DNA from 2 places in the Lacrimispora brassicae genome. Region 1 is predicted to be linked to the other one. Evidence: predicted binding sites of a transcription regulator. Region 1 holds the regulator's gene; the other holds the start of a gene.

Region 1 (7,333 bases):
GAAGACAGCGGCAAATGGACACCGGAGACTCCGTAGTTTAAATTAAAATCATTCTTTATAGAAGGGGAAAGTGTCAGGATCATACACTCTCCCTTTCTTAAAAGGATACAGGATAAACACTTATAGGAAACGAGGATAAGATACTTATGACAAAAAGCGATGAAATGCAGAACGTCTGCCGCAGCATGACTGTGACAGACCGCGTCAGTACAATGCTTATTTGTTTTCACGGAAAAAGAGGGGAAGACCTGTATGGTGAAATTCTTAACTGCTATATTGACGGGCCCGTCCAGTTTTCCGATATTGGGGATCTGATGCTGAAATTGGATGAAATATGCGACTGGGTGGGAACTCCCCAACCATCCATGTATCCCAGGTTCCTCAATAAAAAGATGTCAGAACAATACGCATACAGGATTAGAGAAAAAAACAAAATACCGGAAAAGGCAAAGGCAAAGGTCCAGATTCAGGACAGCAAAACCCTGAGCTCCCAGGCAATTCGGGCAAAAGAAACCTTGATGGTTAACATAGAACATCGACAGAGTGCCACCATTCAGGGGAGAGTGATGGGAAGGCTGACATCTAAAAAATATGTTGATTTCCGGAGTGCATTGGAACTGATGCGCATGGTAAGGGAGATTGCCGTAAGAACAGAGTAAATGGTTTAATAGAAAGGGAAAGTGTTCAGATTCTGCGCTTTTCCTTTCTGTAAAGAACGCCTGATAAGGGATGATAGGAAAAGGGGACAAAAACCTATGATAAAGAGCGAAGAAATGCAGAACGTCTGTGGCGGCATAACTGCAACAGGCCGGGGCAGTACCATGCTGATTTGTTTTCACGGAAAAAAAGATGGAAATTTATATGGTGAGATTCTTAACAGCTACATTGACAGGCCTGTCTGGTTTTCCGGTGCAGGAGATTTAATTTTTAAATTAGATGAAATATGCGACTGGATCGGCACTCCCCAGTCATCCACTGAACCAAGGTTTCTTAATAAAAAAATGTTGGAACAATATGCATACAGAACCAAGGGAAAAAGTCAAATGCCGGTAAAGGTAAAAATTCAGTTACAGGATAGCAAGGCTCTAAGCTCCCGGTCAATTCTGGCAAAAGAGACTCTGATTGTCAAAATCGAACATCGCCAGAACGCCAGTATGCAGGGAAGAGTGATGGGGAAGCTGACATCAAAAGAATATGTGGGGTTCCGAAGTGCGCTGGAATTGATGCGTATGATAAAAGAGATTACAGTAAAGACGGAAAAATACGGGGCTGGGCCGCTTGGCTCTAAATGATATAATATAAGGCCCGGTGAAAAATAAAAATTCACCGGGCTTTTTGATGGGGTTTTGCATTATTGAATGAGATATACTTCCACATTCCTGGAGCCATAGGAGCGGGTTTCTCCATGGGTGTTGAAGAAAATATCAATGTGGTTTCCCTTGACTCCGCCTCCGCAGTCCTCCGCCGTATAGACGACGCCTCCGATCATGATGCGGCTTCCATAGGGAATGACTCTTGGATCAACAGAAATGGTATGGTTAGCGGCAGCAATGGTCCCTGTGCTGGTACGGCCTCCCCAGCCTCCTGAGCACTTGCGGCAGGGGCAGTAGGCTGTGGTTCTGAATACTCCAAGAGAGCGGAGGTTGGAACTGTTGTTCTGGAGATTTGCAGCGGCAAGATCGCCCACAGGATAGAGTCTGGAGCCTGAAAGCTTCTGGCCCGCTTCATAGGCCTCTACCAGGTAGGTACCGTCACCGTAAGAATTCCATGAAACCGGTATTTCAAAGCCATAATTTCCGGTTCCGTGAGATACCAGATCCTCCCGGTATTTGTTGGCAGTGGCGGTAAGCTCCGCCACCACCTGCCCGTTAGCCTGGTTGGTAATGACAACCTTTACTTCTGCCACAGAGCCGGGATCAGCGCTGTTAATAGCCCAGCCTCTGACGCTGCTTTCATCCGCATTGTCAATAATACCCGCCGTTTGGGCGGCAAAAGCGTGAAACGTACTTATCAGGAAAAATGCCATCATTAGTAAGGTTCCCAGGAACCAGTGAATTTTGCTTGTTTTTTGCATATTACAAATACTTCCTTTCTTTTTTACGAACTGTAATATAATTTAATATATTTATAATTATATGTAACAGTTTCGTAATAAATGAGGTACAAGTAATCATTTTACACATTTTTCCAGTTTTGTCAAGGTAAAGATAAAAAAACGCCGCAAAACAGTGAGGTAATTCACTGCTTTGCGGCATCATGGGGACGTTTTTTACCGTTCAATGACTGCAAATAATTCTTTTGTCTGTCTTCCAAAATCCAGGGCTTCTCTGCGGGTTGCAAAGAAAATATCTACTTTATTCCCTTTTACACTGCTTCCGATATCCTCAACGGTATAAACGATACCGTCGATCATGACCTTAGTTCCAAGAGGAAGGAGGGTGATATCCGCAGATATGGTATGCTGAGGCTGGGGGACGGTGCCGGAATAGGTCAGGCACTGTTTGCCGGAGCTTTCGGGGCAGTATGCTGTGGCAGTGAAAACCCCCAGGGATTCTCCTTTTTCATAAACTGGTGTTGCGGGCTTCTCGGGTTTTACCGGTTCTGCTGATTTTTTCTTGATGCCGGGTCCGACTTCTTCAGAGAGGGTCTCCGTATTGGCCGCTGCCCCCTGATTTTCGGTGCCGGTCTGTGTGGTTTGGTGATCTGTTCCAGCGCTTTCGGACTGTACTTGATTTACCGTTTGGTCTTTTTCCGTGGTTTCGGCTGCCAGCGTAGTCGTAGATAACAGCAGGATATAAAGAAGTGTCAGGAATACGGTGATACTTTTTTTCCCTGAAAAGCTATTCATAATTTACCTCCAAATGAATCAAGGTGAGATGCCTGCATATCCAGCTGACGCCCGGTGAAGCGGGCACACTGTTTACAAACACAAGATTGAAAGATATTTTCCTCTCAATCTTACCTTGCAATCGCATTGTTATGGTGTCTTAGTTACCATTATATTACAAAAGTGTTAAATGTCAAGAAAAAAATGTCAACAGCTTTGTAATAATTAATAGAAAAATAAGAAAAAATGTATAAACAGGTCATAAAAACTTAACCAAAAAATTTTATGGGAATGTATTGACAAAAGTAGAAAAAAAGAATATATTATGAAAAGAAGGTATTAGCACTCCTAAACGTTGAGTGCTAACAAAAAACTCAGAAAGGAAGTGGGGCAGTTTGAACGACAAGGATCAGTTGGATGAGCGGAAAATAACCATACTAAAAGCCATCATTAAAACTTATCTGGAAACCGGAGAACCGGTTGGTTCCCGTACCATATCAAAGTACACGGATTTGAACTTAAGTTCTGCCACTATCCGAAATGAGATGTCTGATCTGGAGGAGCTGGGATACATTATGCAGCCTCACACCTCTGCGGGAAGGATCCCTTCTGACAGAGGATACCGCTTTTATGTGGACCAGATCATGCAGGAAAAGGAAGATGAAGTCACTGAGATCAAAGATATGATGTTAAAGCGGGTGGACCGTGTAGAGCTTTTGCTGAAGCAGATGGCAAAGCTTCTTGCGCAGAATACCAATTACGCGGCAATGATCAGCGCACCCCAGTTTCACCAGAACAAACTAAAGTTTATCCAGCTTTCCAAGGTTGATGAAGAGAAGCTTCTTGTGGTGATCGTGGTGGAGGGCAATATCATTAAGAATACCATGATTCCCATTCACACGGAATTAAATGATGAAGGACTTTTAAATCTTAACATTCTTCTTAACAATGCCCTTAACGGGCTGGCCATAGAAGAGATTAATCTTGAAGTGATCAGCAGGCTGAAGATTCAGGCAGGACCCCACTGTGATGTGGTGGACCGGGTGCTGACTGAGGTGGCCACCGCCATCCGGGGCGATGATGAAGACCTTCAGGTTTATACCAGCGGGGCCACGAACATTTTCAAGTATCCGGAATTAAGCGATGGAGAAAGTGCCAGTAAGCTTATCGGCACGCTGGAACAAAAGGACCTTTTGCAGGGACTGATCGATGATATGAACAGTTCCGAGAGCGGATCCGGAATCCAGGTATATATTGGTGCTGAAGCTCCAGTAAAAGCAATGAAGGACTGCAGCATTGTAACCGCCAATTATGAGCTGGGCGAAGGCTTGAGGGGTACCATTGGAATCATAGGTCCGAAACGGATGGATTATCAAAAGGTACTCAGCACATTGCGAAATCTTATGACGCAGTTGGATGCTATTTTGAAAAAAGATGAAAGGTAAAGGGTAGAGCATTGAGCATGGAAGATGTGAAAACAGATGAAAGGCTGGCAGATGAGGCTGTTCATACAGAAGATGCTGCTTTCACTGAAAAAGAAATAGAAGGCGCAGAAGCCTGCGCAGACGACGGAACCCAGGAAACACCCTGCGGGTATACCAGTATGTCCCAAAAGACGGGCGGTAATGAGGAAAACGTTTCAGAGGAAGAAACGGCAGAGGCGGGTTCTGCGGAAGAATCAGGGAAAAAGGGTTTTTTCGGAAAAAAGAAGGAAAAAAAAGACCCAAGGGATGAAAAAATAGAGGAACTGACGGACCGCCTTCAAAGGAACATGGCTGAATTTGATAATTACCGCAAGAGAACGGAGAAGGAAAAAACAGCTATGTTTGAAATCGGGGCAAAGGATATTGTGGAAAGGATCCTTCCGGTGGTTGACAATTTTGAAAGAGGCCTTGCAGCCATTTCCGATGAAGAGAGAACAGCTCCGTTTGCAGACGGCATGGATAAGATATACAAACAGCTTATGAAAACACTGGAAGAGGCCGGGGTGAAACCCATTGAAGCAGTGGGTAAAACCTTTGACCCTAATTTCCATAATGCGGTCATGCACATTGAAGATGAGTCACTGGGCGAGAATGAGGTTTCCCAGGAGCTTCAGAAGGGTTATACCTACCGTGACACTGTGGTAAGACATTCCATGGTGCAGGTGGCTAATTAGTTATATAAAATCAGGAAACATGAAGTACCCTATGGGTATTACTTTACGCCCGGTAAAAAGGGGCGGCCCTGCCAGAAAGCAGGGGCAGGAAATTGGTAATCATTTACATTTGGTTTATTTAATAGGAGGAAAAAACTATGGGCAAGATCATTGGTATTGACTTAGGAACGACAAATAGCTGCGTGGCCGTTATGGAAGGTGGCAAACCGGTTGTAATTCCCAACAGCGAGGGCGTAAGAACTACACCTTCCGTTGTTGCATTTACTAAGAACGGAGAGAGACTTGTAGGCGAGCCGGCAAAGCGTCAGGCAGTAACGAACGCCGACCGCACGATCTCTTCTATCAAAAGACATATTGGTACAGACTACAAGGTAACCGTTGACGGAAAAAATTACAGCCCTCAGGAAATTTCTGCCATGATACTTCAGAAATTAAAGGCAGATGCAGAGGCTTATTTAGGAGAAAAGGTAACCGAAGCAGTTATTACGGTACCGGCATATTTTAACGATGCTCAGCGTCAGGCCACCAAGGATGCAGGTAAGATCGCAGGCCTTGACGTAAAACGTATCATCAACGAGCCAACGGCAGCAGCTCTGGCTTATGGACTTGACAATGAAAAAGAGCAGAAGATTATGGTATATGACTTAGGCGGCGGTACCTTCGACGTTTCCATCATTGAAATCGGCGACGGCGTCATCGAAGTTCTTTCCACAAACGGCGATACCCGTCTGGGCGGTGATGATTTTGATAACCGCATCACCCAGTGGATGGTGGATGAATTTAAGAAGGCAGAGGGCGTTGATTTATCCGGTGACAAGATGGCTATGCAGAGATTAAGAGAGGCGGCTGAAAAGGCAAAGAAGGAATTATCCTCTTCTACCACCACCAACATCAACCTGCCGTTTATTACCGCTACTTCAGAAGGTCCGAAGCATCTGGATATGAACCTGACCAGAGCAAAATTTGATGAACTCACAGCCGATCTCATTGAGCGAACTGCAATTCCGGTACAGAACGCCTTAAGGGATGCAGGTATTACTTCCGCAGAATTAGGAAAAGTATTGTTAGTGGGCGGTTCTACCCGTATGCTGTCCGCTCAGGAGAAAGTAAAACAGATTACAGGCAAAGAGCCTTCCAAGTCCTTAAACCCAGATGAATGTGTTGCCATCGGTGCCAGCATCCAGGGCGGAAAGCTTGCAGGCGATGCAGGTGCAGGCGATATCCTTCTTCTTGATGTTACTCCACTTTCCTTATCCATTGAGACCATGGGCGGAGTAGCCACCAGACTGATCGAGAGAAATACTACCATCCCAACAAAGAAGAGCCAGATCTTCTCCACAGCGGCAGACAACCAGACAGCGGTTGATATCCACGTGGTACAGGGTGAGAGACAGTTTGCAAGAGATAACAAGACCTTAGGCCAGTTCCGCCTGGATGGAATTCCGCCGGCAAGAAGAGGAGTTCCTCAGATTGAGGTTACTTTCGATATCGACGCCAACGGTATCGTAAATGTTTCCGCTAAGGATCTTGGAACAGGCAAAGAACAGCATATTACCATTACATCAGGTTCCAACATGTCTGACTCTGATATTGATAAGGCAGTGAAGGAAGCAGCCGAGTATGAGGCTCAGGATAAGAAGCGCAAGGAAGGCATTGACGCAAGAAACGATGCGGACTCCATGGTATTCCAGACAGAGAAGGCTCTGCAGGAAGTAGGAGACAAGATCGATGCAAACGATAAGGCAACTGTGGAAGCAGACTTAACTGCATTAAAAGAAGCGATTAACAGAGCTCCTATTGATGAGATGACCGATGCCCAGATTGAAGACATCAAGGCCGGCAGAGAAAGACTGATGAACAGCGCACAGGCCCTGTTTGCAAAGGTTTATGAGCAGGCTCAGTCTCAGGCAGGAGAACAGGGAGCTGGCCCTGACATGGGAGCAGAAAACACGGCCTATCAGGACAGCGATGTAGTTGACGGAGATTACAAAGAGGTGTAAACTAGTCTGGTCGGTTGACAGGACTTTGGGAAAAGTGTTGTAGCGATACAGCACTTTTTCCGGAGTCTTTAAGTGTAGTTGCTGTGTCATCCTGTGCTCATATATGAATGCAGAATGCGGATTGAAACATGAAAGGTAGACCTAAGATGGCAGAGAGTAAAAAAGATTATTATGAAACCCTGGGCATTCCAAAGGATGCGGATGACGCAGCCATTAAGAAGGCTTACAGGGCATTAGCAAAAAAATACCATCCTGACACAAATCCCGGAGATACTGCGGCTGCTGAGAAGTTCAAGCAGGCTTCCGAGGCATACAGTGTCCTTAGCGATCCTGATAAGAGACGTCAGT
Region 2 (7,333 bases), on a different contig from region 1:
GGTGCTGCATACCATGCGGTACTCTGCCTGCTTTCTGATGTTTATAAGGTTGAAAGAAAATCATCTTTTAACCTTGAATCAGTGAATCAAATGGATATGTAAGCATATCCTCTTGATTTATTTAGAAATCAAATATGTTGAAATTCAGGAGACGATAAGATGAGATTAGCAAATTTAACCTGGCCCAAAGCAGAGCAGTATTTTAAAGAAAATGATATGGTGCTGGTATCCATAGGAAGCATTGAGTGTCACGGCAGACATCTGCCTTTAGGAACGGATACCATGGTACCGAATCGGATTTTGGAACTGATCGAAGCAAAAAATGATATTCTGATTGCGCCTACCATCCCTTATGGAGCCTGCCAGTCGCTGGAGGATTATCCGGGCACTGTGAATATTGACATAGAGGTGCTGTATCAATTTTTGTATCAGGTGATTGACAACCTGTACCGTCACGGAGCCAGAAGGATTCTTGTACTTAACGGTCACGGCGGAAATATTAAGGTGATTGAACGGGTTGGACTGGACTTTCGGAAAAAAGGAGCCATGGTTGTGATGTTAAACTGGTGGCTGATGGCATGGGATATGAATCCGGCCTGGAAGGGCGGTCATGGCGGCGGAGAGGAAACTGCAGGCGTTATGGCTGTGGATCCGGCTCTGGTTGATGTTTCAGAAATCGGCGGTCCCCTGGAACTGGAAAATATCAATGAGAATCTGGTGGCTACCGGTTTCCGCTCCATTCGCTTCAAAGGAGTAGAGTTTGAAATTTTGCGTTCCACACCTGAAGTGACGGACAATGGCTGGATCGGACCGGATCATCCCAATACGGCAACGGTAGAATGGGGGGAAGAGATGATTCAGACGACTGCAGATTATGTCGTGGATCTGATTGAGGAGCTGAAGACAGTAAAACTATAGTATATTTGACAAAGGAGAGTGCGGAATGGATAAGAACCAGACGTTGCAGATGATCGGAGCGATATCAGATGCCAATGGGGTATCCGGATTTGAGGATCTGGTGGTGGAAACAGTCAGGAAACACGCAGATGGGCTGGGGAGACTTGAGGAAGACAGCCTGCGTAATCTTTACATATACCGGAAGGAAAATAAGGGCGGAAGGATGAAAGTCCAGTTAGATGCTCACAGTGATGAGGTAGGTTTCATGGTGCAGGCAATCCGCCCGGACGGAACTCTGCAGATGATACCTTTAGGAGGTTGGATAACCAGCAATATTCCGGCACACCGGGTCTGGGTGAGAACTGCAGACGGGGAGTATATACCGGGGATTACCGCCAGCACACCGCCTCACTATATGACTGAGGCCCAGCGGAATGCACCTTTAGATATCCGGGATATCACCGTGGATATCGGAGCCGTATCACAGGAAGAAGCGATTGAAAAATTTCATATCCGGATCGGAGCGCCGATTGCACCGGATGTAACCTTTGAATACCAGGAAAAACACGATCTGATGATAGGCAAGAGCTTTGACTGCCGGTTGGGCTGTGCTTCTATTATAAGCACCTTGCAGGAGCTGGAAGGAACGGAGCTGGATGTGGATGTGATCGGGGGATTTGCTTCCCAGGAGGAAGTAGGTGTCCGCGGCGCCAGTCTGACCAGCAGGCAGATTAAGCCGGATATCGCAATTGTATTTGAAGGCTGTCCGGCGGATGATACCTGCGTGGCAGCTTATGAGGTACAGACAGCCATTAAGCGGGGACCGATGCTCCGGCATATTGATGCCCGGATGATTACCAATCCACGTTTTCAGGGGTATGCCCTGAACTTGTGCAAAGAGCTTGGGATTCCGGTACAGGAGGCAGTCCGCCGGGCCGGCGCAACCAACGGGGCGGCCATTCATTTGTCCAATCAGGGGGTGCCTACAATTGTGATCGGAATACCGGTACGGTATGCTCATACCCATTACGGAATTTCGTCCTATGAGGACTATCAGAACGGCGTACGGCTGGCTTGTGAGATTCTAAAGCGCCTGAATGAAGTGGTGATTCGCAGTTTTTAAGATGATGTGAGGAGATTAGGAGGAAGAATCAGAGCAACGGTCTTCCTTATCCTATATAAAAATAACCTGTAAAAGAAGCCACTGCAGAGCATTGCTTTCCAGTGGCTTTTCCAATATTCTGCTAAAATATTTTAATCCATTTCCTCTTCCACAATGGTAGTGGTTTCATCGGCCAGATCCTTAATCGCCTCTCCGGCAGATTGCGCAGCTTCCTTTGCCGCCTCAATCCCATCCATTGCCGCTTCTTTTGCTGCCTCAGCAGCCGTTTCTGCTGTTTCTTTTAAAGAATCTGCTGTGTCTTCGGCTTTTTCCGCCAGACGGTCTGCAGCTCCGGCAGCGTAATCCAAGCCGCCGTCTTCCCTATCTTCTTCGTCATCTAAAAACGTATCTGTCTGATCTTTTGCGGATTCAAACATGTCCTTTGCGGTAAATGCCATAGCATTAGCTGCTTCCTTTGCCGTATCGGAGACAATGCTTGCTGCATCCTTTACCAGATTTCTTGCCGCACTCACCGCATCCTTGGCAGCGTCTGCCATATCAGAAGCAGCGATCTTAAATTCATCCTTATTGGCATGTAAGGAAACATAGTTGCGGTTCATCGTGCTGTCAATCTTGGAAATGTCGTCATTCCCCTCATCTTCAAAATCGTGGAAATTTTCTTCCAGTTCCTTATGGAAGGATTTGTATTTCGTAAAATAAGAGATACCGGCGGCTACAACGCCAGCGATAGTGGCCAGTGCCACGAATTTCCCAAACCCATTACTTTTTTTTGCCATTTGAAACACTCCTTTCCTTATTACCGCCCATATATTCTGGACATAACGTTATGCTTGCAAGGCATTTTTATAATTACTGCCCATGAATTTTGGGCATAACGGTACGCCTGCACGGCGTTTTTTTTCCCGGCCTATGCTTTTGGGCACAATGGTACGCCTGTAAGGCTCTCATTCTCTGTTATTGTAATACGTTCATAGAAAAAAATAAAGGTATATAATAAGAAAATTTCTATAAACTATGTAGGTAAAGGAAAAAATCCCACAAATATGGAAAAAATGTAAAAAAAATATAAAGTTAGCACTCAACTATTGACAGTGCTAATAATGAGTGATATAACTTAGTATGTGAATAAAATAAAACTTCTTTCGGAAGGCCAAAAGAAAGAAATAATAAGCAGAAAGCTATGAGGAGGAATTGCAATGAAATTAGTACCATTATTTGACAAAGTTGTGTTAAAACCATTGGTTGCAGAGGAGACAACAAAGTCCGGTATTGTTCTGCCGGGGCAGGCAAAAGAAAAGCCGCAGCAGGCGGAAGTCATCGCAGTAGGACCTGGCGGTCTGGTAGACGGCAAGGAAGTTACCATGCAGGTTAAGGTGGGCGATAAAGTAATCTTCTCAAAATATTCAGGAACAGAGATAGAGACCGGAGAAGACGATACGAAATATGTAATCGTGAAGCAGAATGATATTTTAGCAGTGATCGAATAATTAAAAAAGCAATAGCGAAATCATAAAGTCTGATTTTAGATAATACGTATTTTCATTTTATGAAGAAAACTGGAGGAATGAATCATGGCAAAACAGATCAAATATGGCGTTGATGCCAGAAAAGCACTGGAGTCCGGAGTTAATCAGTTAGCAGATACCGTTCGTGTAACATTAGGCCCCAAGGGAAGAAACGTTGTACTGGATAAATCTTTTGGCTCACCTTTGATCACAAACGATGGTGTTACCATTGCAAAGGAGATCGAGCTGGAGGATGCCTTTGAAAACATGGGTGCTCAGCTTGTAAAAGAGGTTGCCACAAAGACCAATGACGTAGCCGGTGACGGTACTACTACAGCAACTGTTTTAGCTCAGGCTATGATCAATGAAGGAATGAAGAACCTGGCAGCAGGTGCAAACCCTATCGTTTTAAGAAAGGGTATGAAAAAAGCTACAGAAGCAGCAGTAGAAGCAATTGCAAAGATGAGCGAGCCGATCAAGGGCAAGGCATCCATCGCAAGAGTTGCTGCTATTTCCGCATCAGATGATGAAGTGGGCGAGATGGTAGCAGACGCTATGGAGAAGGTTTCCAACAACGGCGTTATTACCATTGAAGAATCCAAGACCATGAAGACAGAACTGGATCTGGTGGAAGGTATGCAGTTTGACAGAGGTTATATCTCTGCTTATATGTGCACCGACATGGAAAAGATGGAAGCAAATTTAGATGATCCATACATTCTTATTACTGATAAGAAGATTTCAAACATTCAGGAGATCCTTCCTTTATTAGAGCAGGTAGTTCAGTCCGGCGCAAGACTTCTCATCATCGCTGAGGATGTGGAAGGCGAGGCTTTAACAACCTTAATCGTTAATAAATTAAGAGGAACCTTCAATGTAATCGGTGTGAAGGCTCCGGGCTATGGCGACAGAAGAAAAGAGATGTTACAGGATATTGCCGTATTAACAGGCGGTACCGTAATTTCCGAAGAATTAGGATATGAGCTTAAGAATGCAACCCTTGATCTCTTAGGACGTGCAAAATCCGTTAAAGTTCAGAAGGAAAATACCGTGATCGTAGACGGCTGCGGCAATAAGGAAGCAATTACTGCAAGAATCGGCCAGATCAAGAGCCAGATCGAAGAGACTACTTCTGATTTTGACAGAGAAAAATTACAGGAAAGACTTGCGAAATTATCCGGCGGCGTAGCAGTGATCCGTGTAGGTGCTGCAACAGAAACCGAGATGAAGGAAGCAAAGCTTCGTATGGAAGATGCTTTATCCGCTGCAAGAGCAGCCGTTGAGGAAGGTGTTATCGCAGGCGGCGGTTCTGCTTACGTTCATGCAATCACTGAGATCGAAGACCTTGTAAGCCGGTTAGAAGGCGATGAAAGAACGGGAGGAAAGATCATCTTAAAGGCTCTTGGAGCTCCGTTATTCCACATTGTAGCCAATGCAGGCCTTGAAGGAAGCGTCATCATCAACAAGGTAAAAGAGTCCAAGGTAGGAACCGGATTTGACGCATATAAGGAAGAATATGTGGACATGGTAGAAGCCGGCATCCTGGATCCCACAAAGGTTACCAGAAGCGCCCTTCAAAATGCAACCAGTGTTGCATCTACCTTATTGACAACTGAGTCCGTTGTTGCTAATATTAAAGAAAAAACCCCCGCAATGCCAACCCCAGGCGGAATGGATATGATGTAACATTCACGAAAGTGATGAGCAGTGCGAAACGGAGCATGAAAAATTTTTCGTTGTGCTCGCACATAAGAAAAATTTTTCATGTTCCGTTTCATCGGGCGAACGCTCGTGAGCGAGTAAAGCCACAGGCTTTACTCGCTGCACTGCGGACTCCCCTCATACCAAACCCATCCCTTCCCACCCAATAAAAAAGGACATGCTCCCCCCTTCCCGAAAAGCCGGGCAGCAGTGGCTCCCCCTTCCAGGGATCCCTCTATGCCTCGAAAACCCGGGCCAGTAAAGCGGAAAAGAAAGGACCCAAATCGTTATGAATGAAATGTATGCAGAATGGCTTGTGAAGCGAAAGTCTCCAGCCTATACCATGTTGATAAAAATTGCGATGGGAATCCTGTGCGTGATCGCATTTTTCCTCTCCATGTCTCCGGTTTTCGGAATCTTTGGAGTGATCATCCTTCTTGCCGCCGTAGGGGGTACATACTTTGTATTCCGCAACAGTGAGGTGGAATTTGAATATCTGTATGTGACCAACAATCTTTCCATTGACCGGATCTACGGCAGAAGCAAGAGAAAGAAAGCCTGGGAAGGCTCTATGGAAGGGATACAGATCGTTGCCCCCACCGGCTCCACAGAGGCCAGGGACCGGGAAACAAAGAATATGAAGGTACTGGATTTTTCTTCCCATGCACCGGGAGCAAAGACCTATACCCTGATCAGCCAGTCCGGTGCTGAGACCACCAAGATTATATTTGAGCCTAACGATAAGCTGCTTCAATGTATGAGGATGACAGCTCCCCGTAAGGTTGTAAAAGAAGTATAAAAGAATAAGAAACCAGGCGGTTTTGTAAAAGACCGCCTGGTTTCTTTTACTGTCCACCCAGGACGGAATGAAACAGGAAAATGTCCGTTGACAACCCTTGCAAAATTTGTTAAACTATGTAACTAATAAGCCAAAAGGCTTATTAGTGATATTAATAAAAAAATAAAGAAGGAGAGGAAAAATTAATGGGTACAATTATTGGCGAAGGCATTACTTTTGATGATGTACTGTTAGTTCCGACCTATTCAGAAGTTATTCCTAATCAGGTTGATTTAGCGACCAACCTTACAAAAACCATCAAGCTCAATATCCCGCTTATGAGTGCCGGCATGGATACCGTTACCGAGCACCGCATGGCCATTGCCATGGCAAGACAGGGGGGGATCGGTATCATCCACAAGAATATGTCCATAGAGGAGCAGGCAGAAGAGGTTGATAAGGTAAAGAGGTCAGAAAACGGCGTCATAACGGATCCATTCTATCTTTCTCCGGAACATACATTAAAGGATGCGGATGAGCTTATGGGCAAGTTCCGCATTTCCGGAGTGCCGATCACAGAAGGAAAAAAGCTGGTGGGCATCATTACCAACCGGGATTTAAAATTCCAGGAGGATTTTAGCCGGAAGATCAAGGAGTGTATGACTTCAAAAAACCTGGTAACAGCCAGGGAAGGCATTACTCTCATGGAGGCAAAGAAGATTCTTGCAAAGGCAAGGGTGGAAAAGCTTCCCATTGTTGACGCTGATTTTAATTTAAAGGGCCTTATTACCATTAAGGATATTGAAAAGCAGATCAAATACCCTCTGTCCGCAAAGGACGGCCAGGGAAGGCTTCTTTGCGGAGCAGCCGTAGGGATCACATCCAATGTGCTGGACCGTGTGGGCGCTCTGGTAAAGGCAAAGGTGGATGCGGTGGTTTTAGACTCCGCTCACGGCCATTCTGAAAACGTTCTCCGGTGCGTGAGAATGATCAAAGAGGCTTATCCGGAACTTTCAGTGATTGCAGGGAATGTGGCAACCGGAGATGCTACAAAGGCCCTCATAGAGGCAGGAGCTGATGCGGTGAAGGTGGGAATCGGGCCAGGGTCCATCTGCACCACCCGTGTGGTAGCAGGCATCGGTGTTCCCCAGATCACGGCTGTTATGGACTGCTATGAAGTGGCTAAGGAGTACGGCGTTCCCATTATTGCTGACGGAGGAATCAAGTATTCCGGAGATTTGACAAAGGCCATTGCCGCAGGCGGAAGCGTATGTATGATGGGAAGCATGTTTGCCGGATGTGACGAAAGCCCGGGAACCTTTGAATTGT

What was found. The regulator HrcA, encoded in region 1, represses chaperone genes, less so after heat shock. The targets are predictions, from matches to a motif close to TGTTAGCACTCNNNNNNNNNGAGTGCTAACA.
Region 2: ACYVD3_RS20935 (co-chaperone GroES) is a predicted target of HrcA. The motif match lies at 3,090-3,120, and genes of this name have one in related genera.

Annotation. Positions count from the first base shown of each region.
Region 1 covers NZ_BRYH01000023.1:272,245-279,577, reverse strand. Annotated here, with positions in the region: gene ACYVD3_RS11605 (N-acetylmuramoyl-L-alanine amidase family protein) at 1-36, shown strand, start outside; gene ACYVD3_RS11600 (hypothetical protein) at 147-659, shown strand; gene ACYVD3_RS11595 (hypothetical protein) at 756-1,292, shown strand; gene ACYVD3_RS11590 (3D domain-containing protein) at 1,352-2,074, opposite strand; gene ACYVD3_RS11585 (3D domain-containing protein) at 2,270-2,848, opposite strand; gene hrcA (heat-inducible transcriptional repressor HrcA) at 3,223-4,272, shown strand; gene grpE (nucleotide exchange factor GrpE) at 4,290-4,985, shown strand; gene dnaK (molecular chaperone DnaK) at 5,123-6,985, shown strand; gene dnaJ (molecular chaperone DnaJ) at 7,132-7,333, shown strand, end outside.
Region 2 covers NZ_BRYH01000046.1:58,751-66,083, reverse strand. Annotated here, with positions in the region: gene ACYVD3_RS20950 (creatininase family protein) at 160-918, shown strand; gene ACYVD3_RS20945 (M42 family metallopeptidase) at 944-2,020, shown strand; gene ACYVD3_RS20940 (hypothetical protein) at 2,152-2,796, opposite strand; gene ACYVD3_RS20935 (co-chaperone GroES) at 3,217-3,507, shown strand; gene groL (chaperonin GroEL) at 3,592-5,211, shown strand; gene ACYVD3_RS20925 (DUF6106 family protein) at 5,516-6,025, shown strand; gene guaB (IMP dehydrogenase) at 6,211-7,333, shown strand, end outside.